DNA from 3 places in the Scandinavium lactucae genome. Region 3 is predicted to be linked to each of the others. Evidence: predicted binding sites of a transcription regulator. Region 3 holds the regulator's gene; each other region holds the start of a gene.
What was found. The regulator sigma-54, encoded in region 3, starts transcription at its own class of promoters, with help from an activator protein. The targets are predictions, from matches to a motif close to GTTGGCACANNTTTCGCTNT.
Positions count from the first base shown of each region.

Region 1: a site for sigma-54 is predicted at 4,742-4,761, ahead of glnA (glutamate--ammonia ligase). Genes of this name have one in related genera too.
Region 2: a site for sigma-54 is predicted at 2,740-2,759, ahead of SIK69_RS02100 (amino acid ABC transporter substrate-binding protein). Genes of this name have one in related genera too.

Region 1 is NZ_JAWXRD010000039.1:87,814-94,151, forward strand. It holds gene SIK69_RS17560 (PKD domain-containing protein) at 1-2,568, shown strand; gene typA (ribosome-dependent GTPase TypA) at 2,644-4,470, opposite strand; gene glnA (glutamate--ammonia ligase) at 4,851-6,260, shown strand.
Region 2 is NZ_JAWXRD010000002.1:4,119-10,456, reverse strand. It holds gene gltK (glutamate/aspartate ABC transporter permease GltK) at 1-654, opposite strand, end outside; gene SIK69_RS02105 (amino acid ABC transporter permease) at 654-1,394, opposite strand; gene SIK69_RS02100 (amino acid ABC transporter substrate-binding protein) at 1,549-2,460, opposite strand; gene lnt (apolipoprotein N-acyltransferase) at 2,812-4,350, opposite strand; gene corC (CNNM family magnesium/cobalt transport protein CorC) at 4,373-5,251, opposite strand; gene ybeY (rRNA maturation RNase YbeY) at 5,353-5,820, opposite strand; gene SIK69_RS02080 (PhoH family protein) at 5,817-6,338, opposite strand, start outside.
Region 3 is NZ_JAWXRD010000029.1:259,432-265,769, reverse strand. It holds gene mtgA (monofunctional biosynthetic peptidoglycan transglycosylase) at 1-262, shown strand, start outside; gene npr (PTS phosphocarrier protein NPr) at 303-575, opposite strand; gene rapZ (RNase adapter RapZ) at 572-1,426, opposite strand; gene ptsN (PTS IIA-like nitrogen regulatory protein PtsN) at 1,460-1,951, opposite strand; gene hpf (ribosome hibernation promoting factor) at 2,009-2,296, opposite strand; gene rpoN (RNA polymerase factor sigma-54) at 2,319-3,761, opposite strand; gene lptB (LPS export ABC transporter ATP-binding protein) at 3,810-4,535, opposite strand; gene lptA (lipopolysaccharide ABC transporter substrate-binding protein LptA) at 4,542-5,102, opposite strand; gene lptC (LPS export ABC transporter periplasmic protein LptC) at 5,083-5,646, opposite strand; gene kdsC (3-deoxy-manno-octulosonate-8-phosphatase KdsC) at 5,643-6,209, opposite strand; gene kdsD (arabinose-5-phosphate isomerase KdsD) at 6,224-6,338, opposite strand, start outside.

The sequences.
Region 1 (6,338 bases), on a different contig from region 3:
ATGCGGATTAATAAACTAACCCAGGCCTTATTTGGCATGGGTGCCCTTTGCGTTGCTGGGCAAGCCTTCGCATTAGAAGCATGGAACGGCCAGGAAGGCAGCGATCAATTCAACGTTATCTTCAATAACAGCGTCTATCAGAATGCCTGGTGGGTTGGTGCAGATCAGTGCCCAGGTAATGCACAGCAGGATCAGGGTACCAACCCATGGCGTTTAACCCGCGGTGCGACGGCACAGGAAATCTCGCAATATGGCAATCCAACCGATTGTGACATTGCTGGCGGCAACGATTCGGTTAACCTGTCTGAATTTAGCCAGGATCAGTCTTATTCAAAAGACGAAAAAGTGCAGTACAACGGTGCAACATATAAAACAAATGAATTAGTCTCTGCCCATTCATATATTCCAGGTAAAGAAAATCCGTGGAAAGTCTGGCAAGCGACGCCAGAATGGCAAAATGGGAAAGTTTATAACGCTGGCGATATCGTTACCCGCAACGGTCAGTCTTATGAAGCGCTGTTTTATACCAATGCCAACGATCCGGCATTAGCTGAAAACCAAAACCCGACCAAAAATAACGGCAAACCGTGGTATCCGTTAGGCGCGTCAAGCACGGTAACGCAGGCGCAAGCGAATGCAGCCCCAGCGTTGAACCTGAATACGCTGTACGATGCAGGGGCGTTGATGACCTGGAACGGCACGCCGTATATTGCTCAGTGGCAGGTTAAAGACGTGACGCCAGAAGGCGTGTCGCCATGGCGTGCCTATGTCGAATGGGGCAATACCAAAGAGCGCGTAGGCACCCCGAAATCCGCGTGGCCTAAACAGTTTTACGCCCCGTACGTTGATTTCACCCTGAACAGCATTCCGGATCTCGCCGCTGTTGCTCAAAGCAATAACGTAACCCACTACACGCTGGCCTTCGTCGTTTCAAAAGACGCTGACACCTGTATGCCAACCTGGGGCACCGCTTACAGCATGGGCGATTACGCTCAGTACAGCAAAATCAAAGCGCTGCGTGAAGCAGGCGGTGATGTGATGGTGTCTATCGGCGGGGCGAACAATAGCCCACTGGCGGCAAGCTGTAAAAATGTGGCCGATCTCCAGCAGCACTATTACGACATCGTCGATAACCTGAATCTCAAAGTCCTGGATTTTGATATTGAAGGTACCTGGGTTGCCGATCATGAGTCTATCGGACGTCGTAACCAGGCCGTTAAAGCCGTACAGGATCAGTGGAAGAAAGAAGGCCGTGAGGTGGCGGTTTGGTACACCCTGCCGATTCTGCCAACCGGTCTGACCCCTGAAGGTATCTACGTCCTGCAAGACGCGAAAGCCAAAGGCGTTGCGCTGGATGGTGTTAACGTGATGACGATGGATTACGGCAATATCCAGTGCCAGTCTGACGGTACAGAAGGTCAGAATATCCACGGTAAATGCGCCACCGACGCGGTGGATAACCTCTTTAAACAGGTTAAAGCTATCTGGCCTGAGAAGAGCGACAACGCCGTTTACGCCATGCTCGGCACCACGCCGATGATTGGCTATAACGACGTGCAGGGCGAAGTGTTCTATATGTCTGACGCTCACCATGTTTATCAGCATGCCAAAGATCACGGCATTGGCATGATTGGTGCCTGGTCCATGATGCGTGATCGTCCGGGTATCGAGAAACAGGTTTCGCCAGAACATAGCGGTATGACCGAGCAGCAGGCACCGCTGTATGCTTACAGCAATGTGTTTGCACCGTTTACCCAAAACTCCGCGAACCCGAACCAGAATCACCCACCTGTGGCGTATGCCGGTATCAGCCAGCAGATTGATAAAGCGGGCGTGGTTACCCTGGATGCCTCCGGTTCCTCCGATCAGGACGGGGATAGCCTGACCTGGCAGTGGGAACAGCTCAGCGGCCCGGCGGTAAACCTGTCGAACGCCAATGCGGCAAAAGCCACCTTTACCGTTGCCTCCCCGCTGGTACCGGCGAGCTACAGCTTCCGCGTGACGGTCAATGACGGCAAACAGTCCTCTCATGCAGACACCACCGTCACGGTGACCGACCCTAATCAGCCCGTTAAACCGGCTCTGTCAGTAGCGACAATGCAGCAGGTGAACGCGGGTAGCCAGGTGACGATTGTGGCCACCGCGACCGACCCGGACAGCACCGCTCAGCAGTTGAAGTGGCACTGGACGCTACCGGCAGGTGTTGGCCAGGTAAGCGGTCAGGATACCAATACGCTGACCATTATCGAACCCGCGGATGCGAAAGAAGCCAGCTATGCGCTGCAGGTGAAAGTCACCGATCAGAGCGGTCTGAGTGCGAATGGTGAAGTTACGTTGCAGGTTCACGCCGCGGCGCAGCCTGATCCGACCCCAGCACCAGCCGGAGATTATGACTATGTGTACCCTGATGGCCTTGCCAGCTACACCGACGGAACCAAAGTCCTGGCCGCGGATGGTAGCATCTATCAGTGTAAACCGTTCCCGTACTCAGGATGGTGTGCAGGTGCAGCCTGGGCATACGCGCCGGCAACCGGTAGCAACTGGCAGGACGCATGGGATAAACGCTAAGCGTTGATGACCAGACGTAAGCCATAAAAAAAGCCGCTGAAATTCAGCGGCTTTTTTACATGCAGAAGACGTTAATTACGCGTCTTTTGGCCCACGGCCAGCACGTTTACGGTCGTTCTCGGTCAGGTGACGTTTACGAATACGGACAGAAGTAGGAGTAACTTCTACCAGTTCGTCGTCATCGATGAACTCAAGAGCCTGTTCCAGCGTCATTTTGATCGGCGGAACCAGAACCGTTGCTTCGTCTGTACCAGACGCACGCATGTTGGTCAGTTTCTTACCGGTCAGGCAGTTCACAGTCAGGTCGTTAGAACGGCTGTGAATACCGATGATCTGGCCTTCGTAAACTTCTGCACCGTGACCCAGGAACAGCTTACCGCGGTCCTGCAGGCTGAACAGTGCAAACGCAACCGCTTTACCCTGACCGTTGGAGATCAGTACGCCGTTGTTACGCTGGCCGATTTCGCCTGGCTTAACGTCGTCGTAGTGGCTGAAGGTGGAGTACAGCAGACCGGTACCGGAAGTCATGGTCATGAACTCGGTACGGAAGCCGATCAGGCCACGTGCCGGGATCAGGTAATCCAGACGAATACGGCCTTTGCCATCAGGGATCATGTCTTTGACATCGCCCTTACGCTCGCCCATAGCCTGCATGACCGCGCCCTGGTGCTGTTCTTCGATATCCAGAGTCACGTTCTCGAACGGCTCTTGCATACGACCATCGATCATACGGTTGATAACTTTCGGACGGGACACAGCCAGTTCGAAGCCTTCACGACGCATGTTTTCGATAAGAACGGACAGGTGCAGTTCACCACGACCGGAAACACGGAATGCATCCGCATCTTCAGTTTCTTCAACGCGCAGTGCCACGTTGTGCACCAGCTCTTTGTTCAGGCGGTCGAGGATCTGACGTGAAGTCACGTACTTACCTTCTTTACCACAGAACGGAGAGGTGTTGACGTTGAAGAACATGGTAACGGTTGGTTCATCAACGGACAGCGCTGGCAACGCTTCAACCGCCTGCACATCGCAGAGGGTGTCGGAGATATTCAGCTCGCCCAGACCGGTGATAGCGATGATATCGCCCGCTTCCGCTTCGGTGGATTCAATACGCTCCAGGCCGAGGTGGGTCAGGACTTTACCGACTTTACCGTTACGGGTTTTACCTTCGCTGTCGATGATGGTGATTTGCTGGTTAGGCTTCACTTTACCGCGCTTGATGCGACCAATACCGATAACACCAACGTAGTTGTTGTAATCGAGCTGGGAGATTTGCATCTGGAACGGACCATCAAGGTCAACGCTTGGTGCTTTAACGTGGTCAACAATCGCCTGGTACAGCGGAGTCATGTCTTCCGCCATATCGGTGTGATCGTTACCGGCAATCCCCATCAGTGCAGATGCATAGATGATTGGGAAGTCGAGCTGCTCGTCAGTCGCATCGAGGTTAACGAACAGGTCAAAGACCTGATCCACAACCCAGTCAGGACGCGCGCCAGGACGGTCAACTTTGTTGATAACCACGATCGGACGCAAACCATGGGCAAATGCCTTCTTGGTTACGAAGCGCGTCTGCGGCATTGGGCCATCCATTGCGTCAACGACCAGCAGCACGGAGTCTACCATGGACATTACACGTTCAACTTCACCACCGAAGTCGGCGTGGCCTGGGGTATCAACGATGTTGATACGGTAGTCATTCCATTTGATAGCGGTGTTTTTAGCGAGGATGGTAATCCCACGCTCTTTCTCCAAGTCATTGGAGTCCATCACGCGTTCGGTGGCTTCAGCACGTTCGTTACTGAAAGTACCAGATTGCTGCAGCAGCTTATCGACCAGGGTAGTTTTACCATGGTCAACGTGCGCGATGATGGCGATGTTACGCAGATTTTCGATCACAACTTTGCCTCAGGCATTAGAAATAGCGCGTTATTGTACACGGATTAATCGCACTACAAAACAGGATCACAAACATCCTCTGCAAACAAGTATCGCAGAGTTGGCCTGTGATCGCTTTCACGAAGAGTAAAAAGGGCCTAATTACACAAATTGCACCAAAACAGTGCCCGCATTTCACACATGAGCACTATTTTGGTGCAAGATATCCATCATGGTGCAGCCCTTTTGCACTATGGTGCGCATCATAACGCCTTTTGGGGGGCATTTAAAAGTTGGCACAGATTTCGCTTTATCTTTTTCAAGGCAACAACGCCACATAACGTAGTGCCAAGAATAGTTCGTTACCACGACGACAATGACAAATCCGGGAGAGTTTAAGTATGTCCGCTGAACACGTTTTGACGATGCTGAACGAGCATGAAGTGAAGTTTGTTGATCTGCGCTTCACCGATACTAAAGGTAAAGAACAGCACGTCACTATCCCTGCTCACCAGGTGAATGCTGACTTCTTCGAAGAAGGCAAAATGTTTGATGGCTCCTCGATTGGTGGCTGGAAAGGCATTAACGAATCCGACATGGTTCTGATGCCAGACCCAACCACTGCTGTCATTGACCCGTTCTTCGAAGAATCTACCCTGATTATTCGTTGTGATATTCTTGAGCCAGGCACCATGCAGGGCTACGACCGTGACCCGCGTTCTATCGCGAAGCGTGCTGAAGAATACCTGCGCTCCACTGGCATCGCCGACACCGTCCTGTTCGGACCAGAACCAGAATTCTTCCTGTTCGACGACGTGCGCTTCGGTAGCTCCATCTCCGGCTCACACGTTGCTATCGACGATATCGAAGGCGCATGGAACACCGCGACCAAATACGAAGGCGGTAACAAAGGTCACCGTCCAGCAGTGAAAGGCGGTTACTTCCCGGTTCCACCGGTAGATTCTTCACAGGATCTGCGTTCCACCATGTGTCTGGTGATGGAAGAGATGGGCCTGGTTGTTGAAGCTCACCACCACGAAGTGGCGACTGCGGGTCAGAACGAAGTGGCTACACGCTTCAACACCATGACCAAAAAAGCGGACGAAATTCAGATCTACAAATACGTTGTGCACAACGTGGCACACCGTTTCGGTAAAACCGCGACCTTCATGCCAAAACCAATGTTCGGTGATAACGGTTCCGGTATGCACTGCCACATGTCTCTGGTTAAGAACGGAACTAACACCTTCTCTGGCGACAAATATGCAGGTCTGTCCGAGCAGGCGCTGTACTACATCGGCGGCGTCATCAAACACGCGAAAGCCATCAACGCCCTGGCAAACCCAACCACCAACTCCTACAAGCGTCTGGTCCCGGGTTATGAAGCACCGGTTATGCTGGCTTACTCTGCCCGTAACCGTTCTGCCTCTATCCGTATCCCAGTGGTTGCGTCCCCGAAAGCACGTCGTATCGAAGTGCGCTTCCCGGACCCAGCGGCTAACCCATACCTGTGCTTCGCAGCACTGCTGATGGCAGGTCTGGATGGTATTAAGAACAAGATCCACCCAGGCGAAGCAATGGACAAAAACCTGTATGACCTGCCGCCGGAAGAAGCGAAAGAGATCCCACAGGTTGCTGGTTCTCTGGAAGAAGCACTGAACTGCCTGAACGAAGACCGCGAGTTCCTGACTGCGGGTGGCGTGTTCACTGACGAAGCTATCGATGCTTACATCGCGCTGCGCATTGAAGAAAATGACCGCGTTCGCATGACTCCGCATCCGGTTGAATTCGAGCTGTACTACAGCGTTTAAGAAAAATAATACTCAGCGGATTTCTTGCCGCAGCAAGGCAGCAACTGAGCGAATCCCAGGAGCATAGATAACTATGTG
Region 2 (6,338 bases), on a different contig from region 3:
ATAGGTGACCAACAGCGAGGCGCTTAAACTGATAACAAAGTAGACGGCTCCTGCGAACAGGATCATCTCAACCTGGGTTCCGTCACGCTCACCGATGGTCGATGCGGTACGGAAGAAATCGGCGAGGCTCAGAACGTACACCAGCGAGGTATCCTGGAACAGGACAATCCCCTGGGTCAGCAGCAGCGGCACCATTGCCCGGAACGCCTGCGGCAAAATGATCAGTTTCATCGATTGCCAGTGGGTCATCCCCAACGCCAGTGCGGCATTACCTTGCCCACGCGAAACGCTCTGAATACCTGCGCGGATAATTTCAGAATAATAGGCGGCCTCGAACATTGAGAATGCCACCATCGCGGAAATCAGACGGATATCGGCCTTCGGCGACAGCCCGAGTACCTGCTGTAAAAAGCCCGGCACAATCAGGTAGAACCATAGCAGCACCATCACCAGTGGAATGGAACGGAACACGTTCACGTAGGCCGTGGCAAACCACGCCAGCGGCTTGAACGTTGACAGGCGCATCACCGCCAACAGCGTGCCCCAGACAATCCCGATGATGATCGCGGTAACGGTGATTTTCAGGGTAATGACCAGACCTGCCAGCAGGTAGGGCATCGAAGGAACGATGGAACTCCAGTCAAACTCGTACATTATTTGCCTCCCATATTGCCCGGCAGGCGAACCTTACGTTCAACCAGATTCATCACCAGCATAATAATCGCGTTAATCAGGACATAGGCCAGAGTGATGGCAGTGAAGGATTCCCAGGCATGCGCCGAGTAGTCCAGCAGTTTCCCGGCCTGCGCCGCCATATCCACCAGACCGATAGTCGAGGCGATGGCTGAGTTTTTCACCAGGTTCATCATTTCGGAGGTCATTGGCGGCACGATCACGCGGTACGCATTTGGCAGCAGCACATATCGATAGGTTTGTGGCAGCGTCAGGCCCATTGCCAGCCCGGCGTTTTTCTGTCCGCGCGGCAGCGACTGAATCGCGGCGCGCACCTGCTCGCAGACGCGGGCAGCGGTAAACAGGCCCAGACACATCATTGAAGAGACAAAAAATTGAATGTTGGGATCAAGTTCAGACTTAAACCACATGCCGAGGTTTTCCGGCAGTAGCTCCGGGATAACCAAATACCAGGTAAAGAACTGAACGATCAGCGGAACGTTGCGGAACAGTTCAACGTACAGCGTCCCGATTCCGGAGAGGATTCGGTTGGGTACGGTACGCAGAATGCCGAACAGCGAGCCGACGAGGAAAGCGATAATCCAGGCCGTGACAGACAGCGCCACGGTGACCTGAAATCCGCTCCACAACCAGCCAAGATAGGTGGTGTTGCCGAACGGGGCTTGTTGCAGAAAAATACCCCAGTTCCAGTCGATTGACATAAATGGACTCCGAAAAAAAAGGGTAGCAGCGCTACCCTCGAAGATTGGTGAGAAGCTCTTTTCGCGCTGAATGGGGAACGACCACTCCGCGTATAGTCTGTCCATGCTTCCCGACAATCGAGAGGGCAGGCGGACCCGCCCATCGTTGTTTTAATTAGTTAAGTGCTTTGTCATTCGGTTCTTTGAACAGGGTCTTCATGTCGTCAGACAGTTCGAAGTTCATGTTCAGATTCTTCGGTGGGATTGGGTTCTTGAACCATTTTTCGAACCACTTCGCTGCTTCACCGGAGGTCTGCGCCTGGGCAATGGTGTCATCCATCAGCTTCTTGAACTGCGGATCGTCTTTACGCAGCATACAGCCGTACGCTTCTTTAGACTGCGGCGTGCCGAGGATTTCCCAGTTGTCAGGTTTCTTCGCTTTCGCACGTTCGCCTGCCAACAACGCATCATCCATCATGAACGCCACCGCGCGGCCGCTTTCCAGAGTACGGAAGGAGTCGCCGTGGTCTTTAGCACTGATGATGCGCATGTCCATTTTCTTGTCATCGTTCAGTTTGTGCAGCAGCACTTCAGAGGTGGTACCGGAGGTTACGACCACCGCTTTGCCTTTCAGATCGGCGAAGTCTTTGATTGGGCCGCCTTTCTTGACCAGCAGACGGGTGCCGACCACAAAGATGGTGTCAGAGAACGCAGCCTGTTTCTGACGCTCAAGGTTATTGGTGGTCGAACCACACTCGAAGTCAAAGGTGCCGTTCTGCAACAGTGGGATACGGTTTTGGGAGGTAATCGGGATCAGCTTCACCTGCAGGTCAGGTTTGTTGAGCTTCTTCTTAATAGCATCAACGATAGCGTTGGAATAGTCCTGTGAGTAGCCGACCACTTTCTGCTGGTTGTCGTAGTATGAGAACGGTACAGATGATTCACGATGGCCGACCACAATCACGCCATTTTTGGCGATTTTGTCCAGCGTGCTTTTGCCTGCTGCTGGCGCTGCATCATCGGCATGTGCTAGCCCGGCAGACATTCCCATCACCAGCATTGCTGCGGCCAGTTTACGTAATTGCATATCCAACTCCTTCCTTATCGTGGCGTCAGTGACGCGCAGATACCCATGTGAGTGTTGTGTTGTTATAGCCTGCCACTTGTGTGTGCAGTGTTAAGCCAGTTTGTTAACATTTAGTTTGGCTTAATGTAAAGATTTTGCTGCGATATTGTTTGTTTTTGCGATGTGCGCCGCACCGTTTTAAGGCAAAAATGCTCCATTGCACCGAAAGGGTGCTACCGCTGAGCGTTATTGGTGCGACTGGGTTGCACTAAGGCAAATCACGCAGTTCTCTGAATTAACAAAGCAATTGGCGTGCCAGAAATGAGGGAGAGATACCCTCTCCGTGAAGGAGAGGGCAGGGTGAGGGGAAAACTAGCGACGACGCTGACGAAGGCTCATCACCAGAGCGCCAAAACCGAACAGCGCGGTGAGGATCCACAGTGGCCAGTTGCCGAAACGCGCATAAGGCGTCAGACCGGAGGTTGGCGTTACCGTGGTGGTCAGCACCTCGCGGGTAAATTGCGGGATCATCGCCTGCACGTCGCCGTGCGGATTAATCACGGCGGTAATCCCATTGTTGGTGCTACGCAGCAGCGGGCGTGCCAGTTCCAGAGCACGCATCCGCGCCATCTGGAAGTGCTGCCACGGGCCAATCGATTTACCGAACCACGCATCGTTAGAGATGGTCAGCAGGAAATCGGTGTCCGGGCGAAAATTATCACGCACCTGCTCGCCGAGAATAACCTCGTAGCAAATCGCTGGGGTCAGTTTCAGACCATGTGCTGAGAGCTGAGGCTGGACGTACGGCCCACGGCTAAACGACGACATCGGCAGGTCAAAGAACGGTGCCAGCGGACGCAAAATCGACTCCAGCGGCACAAACTCACCAAACGGCACCAGATGGTTCTTGTTGTATCGATCGGTAGAGTGGTAGCTGTACGGGTTATCTTTGCCGAGCGTAATGATGGTGTTATAGGTGTCGTAACGGTTTTTGGCGTTAAGACGCGAATCGACTACCCCGGTTATTAACGAGCTGTTTTTGGCGCGCAGCATATCGTCCATCATGCTGAGCAGGCGCTGCTGATTGATTTCGAGATCCGGAATGGCGGATTCTGGCCAAATGATGAGCTGTGATTTGCCCATCACTTTCTCGGTCGCATTGAGATAAATCTGCAGCGTGTTAATCAGCTCTTTTTCATCCCACTTCAGCGACTGAGGAATATTGCCCTGTACCAGCGACACCTCAGTGGTGCGGTCGGGTAGCAACTGATACCACTGGATATAGCGCAGCGGGAAAGGCAGGGCGAAAAGCACCACCGCCACGACCAGCGGACGCCAGTTGCGGGTCATTAACGCCAGCGCCAGCAGGCCGCTAACCATCATCAGCAGGAAGTTAATGGTCTCCACGCCCATCACCGGCGCGAGGCCTTTCAGCGGGCCGTCAATCTGGCTGTAGCCGAACTGCAACCACGGAAAACCGGTCAACACCCAGCCGCGCAGGAACTCGGTGATTTGCCACACTGCGGGTGCTGCAATCGCCACGCGGATCCAGGTCGCTTTCGGCCATAGTCGCGAGAGCACCCCGGCGAACAACCCGGTATACAGCGACAGATATGCCGCGAGCAATACCACCAGGAAAACGTTCACCGGGCCTGGCATACCGCCAAACTGCGCGATGCTGACGTACACCCAGTTGATGCCCGAACCAAACAGGCCCAGACCCCAGAAGTAACCAATCCAGGCGCTTTGCAGCGGACGACGGTTGAGGGTTAATCCTTGCAGCCCTATCAGCGACACCATCGCCGCAGGCCAGAAATCATAAGGTGAAAAAGCCAGCGTTCCGCAGGCACCAAAGAGTAGCGCCAGCAGCAGGCGAATGCGCTGGCGTTCAATCAGAGAGGCAAATGCCATTTAGCGTTGTCGTCCCGTAAAATTAGTCTTCCAGATTGGGCTGTGGCGCATCTTCCGGAAGTTTGACGTGTACCTGGATGATACGTCTGCTGTCAGCCATCGCAACTTTGAACTGGTAACCATCAATGGCAATGGATTCACCGCGTGCAGGCAGGTGCCCGAACGCCTGCATCACCAGGCCGCCGATAGTATCAACTTCGTCGTCGCTAAAGTGCGTGCCGTAGGCTTCGTTGAAATCTTCAATCGAGGCGAGGGCGCGAACGGTCCAGGTGTGACGGCTCAGTTGACGGAAATCGATGTCGTCTTCTTCATCGTATTCGTCTTCAATTTCGCCGACGATAAGTTCGAGGATGTCTTCGATGGTCACCAGACCCGAGACGCCGCCAAATTCGTCAATCACAATCGCCATGTGGTAGCGCTGAGAGCGGAACTCTTTCAGCATACGGTCAACCCGCTTGCTTTCCGGCACCACCACCGCCTGGCGTAACACTTTATCCATGCTGAAAGCCTCAGAATCGCTGCGCATAAACGGCAGCAGATCCTTGGCCATCAGAATCCCTTCGATGTGATCTTTGTCTTCGCTGATCACCGGAAAACGCGAGTGGGCGGACTCGATAATGACATCGAGACATTCGTCCAGGCTCTGGCTGCGTTTCAGGGTAATCATTTGAGAACGGGGGATCATGATGTCGCGGACGCGTTGGTCTGCAATATCCATAACCCCTTCGAGCATGTCGCGCGTATCTTCGTCGATAAGGTCGTTTTGCCCGGAATCACGGATCAGCGCCAGCAGTTCATCGCGGTTTTTAGGTTCGCCGTGGAACAGTTGGCTCAGTAAGAGGGAAAAGAATCCCTTTTTGCTGTTTAAGGTGTCGTTACTGTGTGAGTTGTCGTCGCTCATGGCGTCGTGTGGGGTCTCATGTTAAATAAATCTTCCCGTCTGGCGTAAACACAGCATCAGACGGCATAAAATGCCAGCGCGGCGGCTAGCCGCCGCACAGGTTACTCTTTCTCGGCAATGTACGGATCATCATAGTTCAGAGCAAGCATTATCTCCGTTTCCAGACTTTCCATCTCTTCCGCTTCTTCGTCTTCAATATGGTCATAGCCGAGCAGATGCAGACTGCCGTGGATAACCATATGGGCCCAGTGGGCCTCGAGCGGTTTACCCTGTTCTTCGGCTTCGCGCTCAACCACCTGACGGCAGATAATGAGGTCACCGAGCAGCGGCATTTCCATGCCCGGTGGTGCCTCGAACGGGAAGGAGAGGACGTTGGTCGACTTGTCTTTTCCGCGATAGGTCAGATTCAGCTCGTGGCTTTCCGCTTCATCAACCAAGCGGATAGTCACCTCAGACTCGGCCTGAAACGCCGGGATGGTGGCATCCAGCCAGCGCTGAAACTGTGCTTCCTGCGGCAGACCGTTTTCGTCTTCCGTTGCGACCTGTAAATCCAGAATAACCGAACTCATTTATGCTCTTGCTCCTGCGTTGCCAGCGCTTCGCGTTTGCGCTCGGCGGCCTGCTCGGCTTTACGTTTTTGTTCTGCTTCTTCCCACGCCTCATAGGCGTTAACGATGCGGGCCACTACCGGATGGCGCACTACGTCTTCGCTATGGAAGAAGTTGAAGCTGATTTCGTCTACTTCCGCCAGCACTTCGACGGCATGGCGTAGACCCGATTTGACATTTCGCGGCAGGTCAATCTGGGTCACGTCCCCGGTGATCACCGCCTTTGAGTTAAAGCCGATACGGGTCAGGAACATCTTCATCTGCTCGATGGTGGTGTTCTGACTTTCGTCCAGAATGATGAACGCGTCGTTCAGCGTACGACCGCGCATGTAGGCTAACGGCGCAACTTCAATCACGTTGCGCTCAATCAGTTTCTCGACCTTTTCGAAGCCGAGCATTTCAAACAGCGCGTCATACAGTGGACGCAGATACGGGTCAACTTTCTGGCTTAAATCGCCGGGCAGGAAGCCCAGTTTCTC
Region 3 (6,338 bases):
CATTCTGACCGTTTACCTGAACATCGCCGAGTTTGGCGACGGGATTTTTGGCGTGGAAGCGGCGGCGCAGCACTATTTCCACAAACCGGCCAGCAAGCTGACGATGTCAGAAGCGGCGCTTTTGGCTGCGGTGTTGCCGAACCCGATTCGTTATCGCGCCGATGCGCCGTCCGGGTATGTCCGCAGTCGTCAGGCGTGGATCCTACGCCAGATGCGTCAGTTAGGTGGGGAAGGGTTTATGACGGGGAATCACTTGTATTAAGGGGAGCAGGCGGGTGCGCACAGCGCTACCCGCTTAAAGACTAATCTTCATCAAACCCGGCGTTAAACAGCGCTATTACCGCCGCCAGAGCTTCTTCTTCCTGTGGACCGCTGGCTTCGATTTCAATCTGTCGGCCTTTGGCGGAATCCAGCATCAGCAGCGCAATCACGCTGCTGGCCTCCGCTTCAGTGCCTTCGTCATTGCGCAGCCACACTTCAGCATCGTAATTCTGGACCAGTTCAAACAGCTTCATCGCCGGGCGGGCGTGCATCCCCAGCTTATTGGTGATTTCAACGGTGTGCTTTACGCTCATGTTTTACGTTTTTCCAGCGTCCGGTGACGAGACTGAACGTTTTTCCCGCGGGAGCGGAAATAGTCAGCCAGCTGTTCGGCAATATACACCGAACGATGTTTACCGCCGGTACAACCAATCGCGACCGTCAGATAGCTGCGATTGTTGGTTTCCAGCATAGGTAACCATAGCTCAAGATAGCTACGCGTCTGGTAGATAAAATTGTGAACTTCTGTGTGACGGTCGAGGAACGCAGCAACCGGTTTATCGAGGCCGGTCATCGGACGCAGCTTCGGATCCCAGTGCGGGTTCGGCAGGAAACGCACGTCAAAAACGTAATCGGCATCAATCGGGATCCCATGCTTAAAGCCAAAGGATTCGAACACCATCGTCAGCTCACGTTCACGCTTGCCGAGCAGGCGCGTACGCAGCATTTCAGCCAGTTCGTGCACCGACATTTCAGAAGTATCAACAATCAGGTCCGCACGAGAACGTAGCGGTTCAAGCAGATCGCTTTCCTGGTCGATAGCGCTTTCCAGCGACAGATTCTTACTGGAAAGAGGATGCAGACGGCGCGTATCGCTGTAACGACGGATCAGCGTATTGCGATCGGCGTCGAGGAACAATAGTTGCGGAGAGAAGCAGTCAGGCAGATTTTCCATTGCCTGCTCAAAAATCTCCGGCGATTCCGGCATGTTACGCACATCAATGCTGACCGCAGCCGAAATCTGCCGGTCAGCCAGGCTTTTCGCCAGTTCCGGCAGCAGCACCACCGGCAGGTTATCGACGCAATAAAAGCCCATATCTTCCAGCGCGCGCAGAGCCACAGACTTCCCTGAACCCGAGCGCCCGCTGACGATCATCAGTACCATCAGTCGTTTCTCCTTACGACAACCGACTTACCGTTAGGCATCTTCATCACCGCTATCGTCGCCGGTGATAATTTCATACAGCTCCTGATCGCTCTGCGCACCGCGTAGACGGCGGCAGATGGTTTTATCCGCCAGGCGTTTGGCGACCAGCGACAGCGTATGTAAATGCGTTTTGGTCTGGTCGGCTGGCACCAGTAGGGCGAACAGCAGGTCAACCGGCTGATTGTCTATTGCATCAAAGGCAATCGGGGTTTCGAGCTGCACGAATACGCCCACGGCGCGCGTGGTGTCCTCTTCCAGCTTGCCGTGAGGAATGGCAATACCGTTACCGATGCCGGTACTGCCCATCTTTTCACGGGTCAGGATCGCCTCAAAAACCACCTGTGGCGGGATGCTTAGCTGTTTGGCTGCCAGCTCGCTGATAATTTCCAGCGCACGTTTTTTACTCTGGCAGTGAACTGCACTGCGGGTACATTCCTGGTTAAGGACATTGCTCAGTTGCAGAGCGGAATCGTTGTTCATCATAATTTCACCTGCGTGTCGCCTGGCCCGAAGAGCCGGGTCAGGCGCACGGCCGGACAATTAGTGTTGTTTCAGTTTATCTTTATGTTTGGTCAGCTGTCTTGCCAGCTTATCGATAAGACCGTCTATTGCGGCATACATATCCTGCCCTTCCGCACTGGCATGAATTTCGCCCCCGTTAACATGCAGGGTGGCATCCGAGATATGAGTCACCTTTTCCACTTTTAACACAATATAGACCTGATTAATCCGTTCGAAAAACTGCTCGAGCTTGGCAAATTTGGTATTCACAAATTCACGCAGAGCGTCAGTGATTTCGACATTCTGTCCGGTGATATTGAGCTGCATAGTGTCTTCCTTATCGGTTGTGTCAGACCAGCTGTTTACGCTGGTTAGACGGCGGAATGGATAAAGACTCTCGGTACTTTGCAACGGTGCGGCGTGCCACCATGATACCCTGTTCGGACAGCATGGTGGTTAGCTTACTGTCACTCAGTGGTTTCGCGGGATTTTCCGCGGCAATTAACTTCTTCACCAGGGCACGAATCGCCGTCGACGAGGCTTCGCCACCGCCTTCAGTGTTCACGTGGCTGGAGAAGAAATACTTAAGCTCAAAAATGCCTCTTGGGCTGTGAAGATACTTTTGCGTTGTCACGCGCGAGATAGTCGATTCATGCATCTCAACGGCCTGGGCGATATCCGCCAGCACCATCGGCTTCATGAACTCTTCACCCTTTTCGAAAAACGCCTGCTGTTGTTCGACGATACAACGACTCACCCGGAGCAGCGTGTCATTGCGGCTTTCCAGGCTTTTGATCAGCCATTTCGCTTCCTGAAGATTACTGCGAATAAACTGGCTATCGGCATCGTTACGGGCGTTATTACACATCCCGGCGTAGTGCTGGTTGATTTGCAAACGCGGAATACTGTCGGAATTGAGTTCGACCATCCAGCGGCCGCTTACCTTGCGTACCAGCACGTCAGGAATGACGTATTCCGGTTCGCCGGTCTGGATAGACTGACCCGGACGCGGGTCCAGGGACTGTATCAGCGTCACCGCTTCTTTCAACACGTCTTCTTTCAGGCGTGTGACGCGCATCAGGCTGCGGAAATCGTGATTGGCCAGCAGAGAGAGATGATCGCTGATAATCGTTTTGGCTTCCGCCAGCCACGGTGTCTCTTTGCCGAACTGAGAAAGCTGGATCAGCAGGCAGTCGCGCAGATCTTTTGCCGCTACGCCAACAGGATCAAAGCGCTGGATACGTTTCAGAACCGCTTCAATTTCATCAAGATCGAGCTCTTCGTCGCCAATGCTTTCGAGGATCTCTTCCACTGAGGCGGTGAGATAGCCGGTGTCATCGACGGCGTTAACGATAGAGGTGGCAATGGCGCGATCGGTATCGGAGAACGGCGTCAGGCCAACCTGCCACATCAGATAGTCCTGAAGCGACTGGGTAGTTTCGCCCTGATAGATAGGCAGCTCGTCGTCCTGATAGTCAGTGCCTGTGCCAGACGGTGTGCCAGCGGTGTAAATTTCATCCCAGCTCGCGTCGAGCGGCAGCTCATCGGGCATCTCTTTCTGCTCGAGGGCATCGACGGTATCAAACGTCTCGTTGGCTTCGTTGTCAGGTTCTTCTTGTGAATCCACTTCCTCGTGAAGATCGGTTTGCTCAAGCAGGGGATTACTCTCCAGCGCTTGCTGAAGTTCCTGTTGCAGCTCGAGCGTTGAAAGCTGCAACAGGCGAATGGCCTGTTGCAGTTGCGGCGTCATGGCGAGCTGTTGACTGAGCCTTAATTGCAAACCTTGCTTCATAATCAGGGCAAATTTCTCCGGCCAGAAATGGTAATTATCTCTACCCTATCAGAGTCTGAAGTCTTCCCCAAGATACACACGCTTAACATGCTCGTCCTGAAGGATTTGTTCTGGCGTACCGTGAGCAATCAAATGCCCCTGGCTCACGATATAAGCGCGTTCACAGACCGCTAACGTTTCACGCACGTTATGGTCGGTAATCAGCACGCCAAGGCCGCTGTCGCGCAGATGCTCGATAATACGTTTGATGTCGATAACTGAAATGGGGTCAACGCCAGCAAAGGGTTCATCCAGTAGGATAAATTTAGGATTTGCTGCAAGCGCACGGGCGATTTCCACACGGCGACGTTCACCGCCGGAAAGCGCCTGGCCGAGGCTGTCGCGCAGATGCTCAATGTGGAACTCTTCCATCAGCTCGTTGGCGCGGTCGACACGCTGTTCGTTGCTGAGATCGTCCCGGATTTGCAGCACGGCCATCAGGTTATCAAACACGCTCAGGCGGCGGAAAATAGAGGCTTCCTGCGGCAGGTAGCCAATCCCGCGACGAGCGCGAGCGTGCAGCGGCAGCAGGCTGATATCGTCATCATCAATGATGATGTTACCCGCATCACGCGACACAATGCCGACGACCATATAGAAGGTGGTGGTTTTACCGGCCCCGTTCGGGCCCAGCAGACCGACGATTTCGCCGGAATTGACCGTCAGGCTAACGTCTTCTACGACCCGACGGCCCTTGTAGGCTTTCGCCAGATTCTTTGCAGTTAAAGTTGCCATAACGTCTTAGTTACTCTTTTTAGGCTGAGCCGGTGTGGTGGTTTTGCCGCTCTTATCCTGCAGCTGCGATGGCACCAGAACCGTGGTCACGCGCTTACCTTTTTCGCTAAACGCCTGCATTTTCTGCTCTTTCACCAGATAGGTGATTTTGTCACCTTTAATGTTGCTATCAACCTGTTCCAGGTAGGCATTGCCGGTCAGAACCACCAGATCGTTGGCGACTTCATAGTGCATCTTCGATGCATGGCCGTTTACCGGTTTGCCGTTATCCTGCATCTGGTAGAAGGTGGCCGGATTACCGTAGCCGTCCATCGTCTCTTTACCTTTAACGCCAGCCGGGCGGGTGACCACCACTTTGTCAGCATTAATTTTGATGGTGCCCTGCGTGACGATAACGTTGCCGGTGAACGTCGCGACGTTCCCCTGCATGTCGAGGGATTGCTGATCGGATTCAATGTGAATCGGCTGATCGGTATCGCCCGTCAACGCCAGCGCCGGGAGGCTGGCGGCCAGCAATGCGCTGGCAAGGGCAAGCTTAAAGCTGAATTTATTTGTTTTGAATTTCATAAGAGGTTCTCACCTTTTCAATCAGCTGAGCGTTTTTGCTGCGTAAGTTGCCGCGCATTTTGAGGCCGCTGGAATTAAATGTTGTACCGTACAACGTCACCAGATCGTCTGAACTTACGTCCTGAGTCACCAAATTGACAATGGCGTTATCCGTCGTGACTTTGCGAAGCTGAGAGTCTTCCGTCAGGGCGTTGATCTCAACGTGTCCGTAAAGATACAGCATACGGTCATTCGTCAGTTTGGCCTTATCGGCCTTAATAGACCACGTCGGGACTTTATTGACGTCGAAAGTGGTCAGGACAGGTCGGGTAAACCAGGTTATCGCCTGGTCAGAAAAATACTCGACGTGTTCAGCAATCAAATGATAGCTCAGCGCCCCTTCAGGGCTGTAGACCACGCTATCAGTATGTTCGCTTTTGTAAGTGGGTTCGTTATTGTTCGCAACCACCGGTGCAGGTGCGTCTTTATCTACTAAATTGAAGCCGATAAGCACCAGCGCCAGTAGCGAAAGCAGAATGATAACCCAACGTCTGGTTTTACTCATATCGATTGCCCTTTGGCTTCATCCAACTTGCCCTGAGCCAGCAGCAATAAATCGCACACTTCACGTACCGCACCGCGCCCACCGTCAATGCGGGTGACATAATCCGCGCGTGGGGGCAGCAGAGGATGGGCATCTGCTACGGCGACGCTCAGCCCGACTTCAGCCATGACTGGCCAGTCAATCAGATCGTCTCCAACGTAGGCGACTTCATCCGGCTGTAGGGAAAGGGTATCCAGCAGTTCGTTATAGGCGATAAGCTTGTCGGACTGTCCCTGCCACAGATGGGTAATGCCCAATGTTTTGCAACGGTCTTCTACCAGTTTAGCTTTTCGCCCGGTGATAATTGCAACTTCTATGCCTGATGTCAGCGCACAGCGAATACCGTAGCCATCGCGCACGTTGAAGGCTTTCAGCTCTTCGCCGTTGTTGCCCATGTAAATCAGCCCGTCGGACAGCACGCCGTCGACATCAAGGATGAGCAGGCGGATTTTCTCTGCCTTCTCCATCACCTGAGAGCTAACCGGTCCATAGCAGGTCGTTACCGACGCGCCAGCATTACTCATTGTTTTTTCCTTACTTACACTACGCCAGCGCGCAGCAGATCATGCATATGTATCACACCCAGCAGATGGTCGCCATCGGCAACCATTACGCAGGTGATATGACGGGACTGCATCAGGTTCAGCGCATCA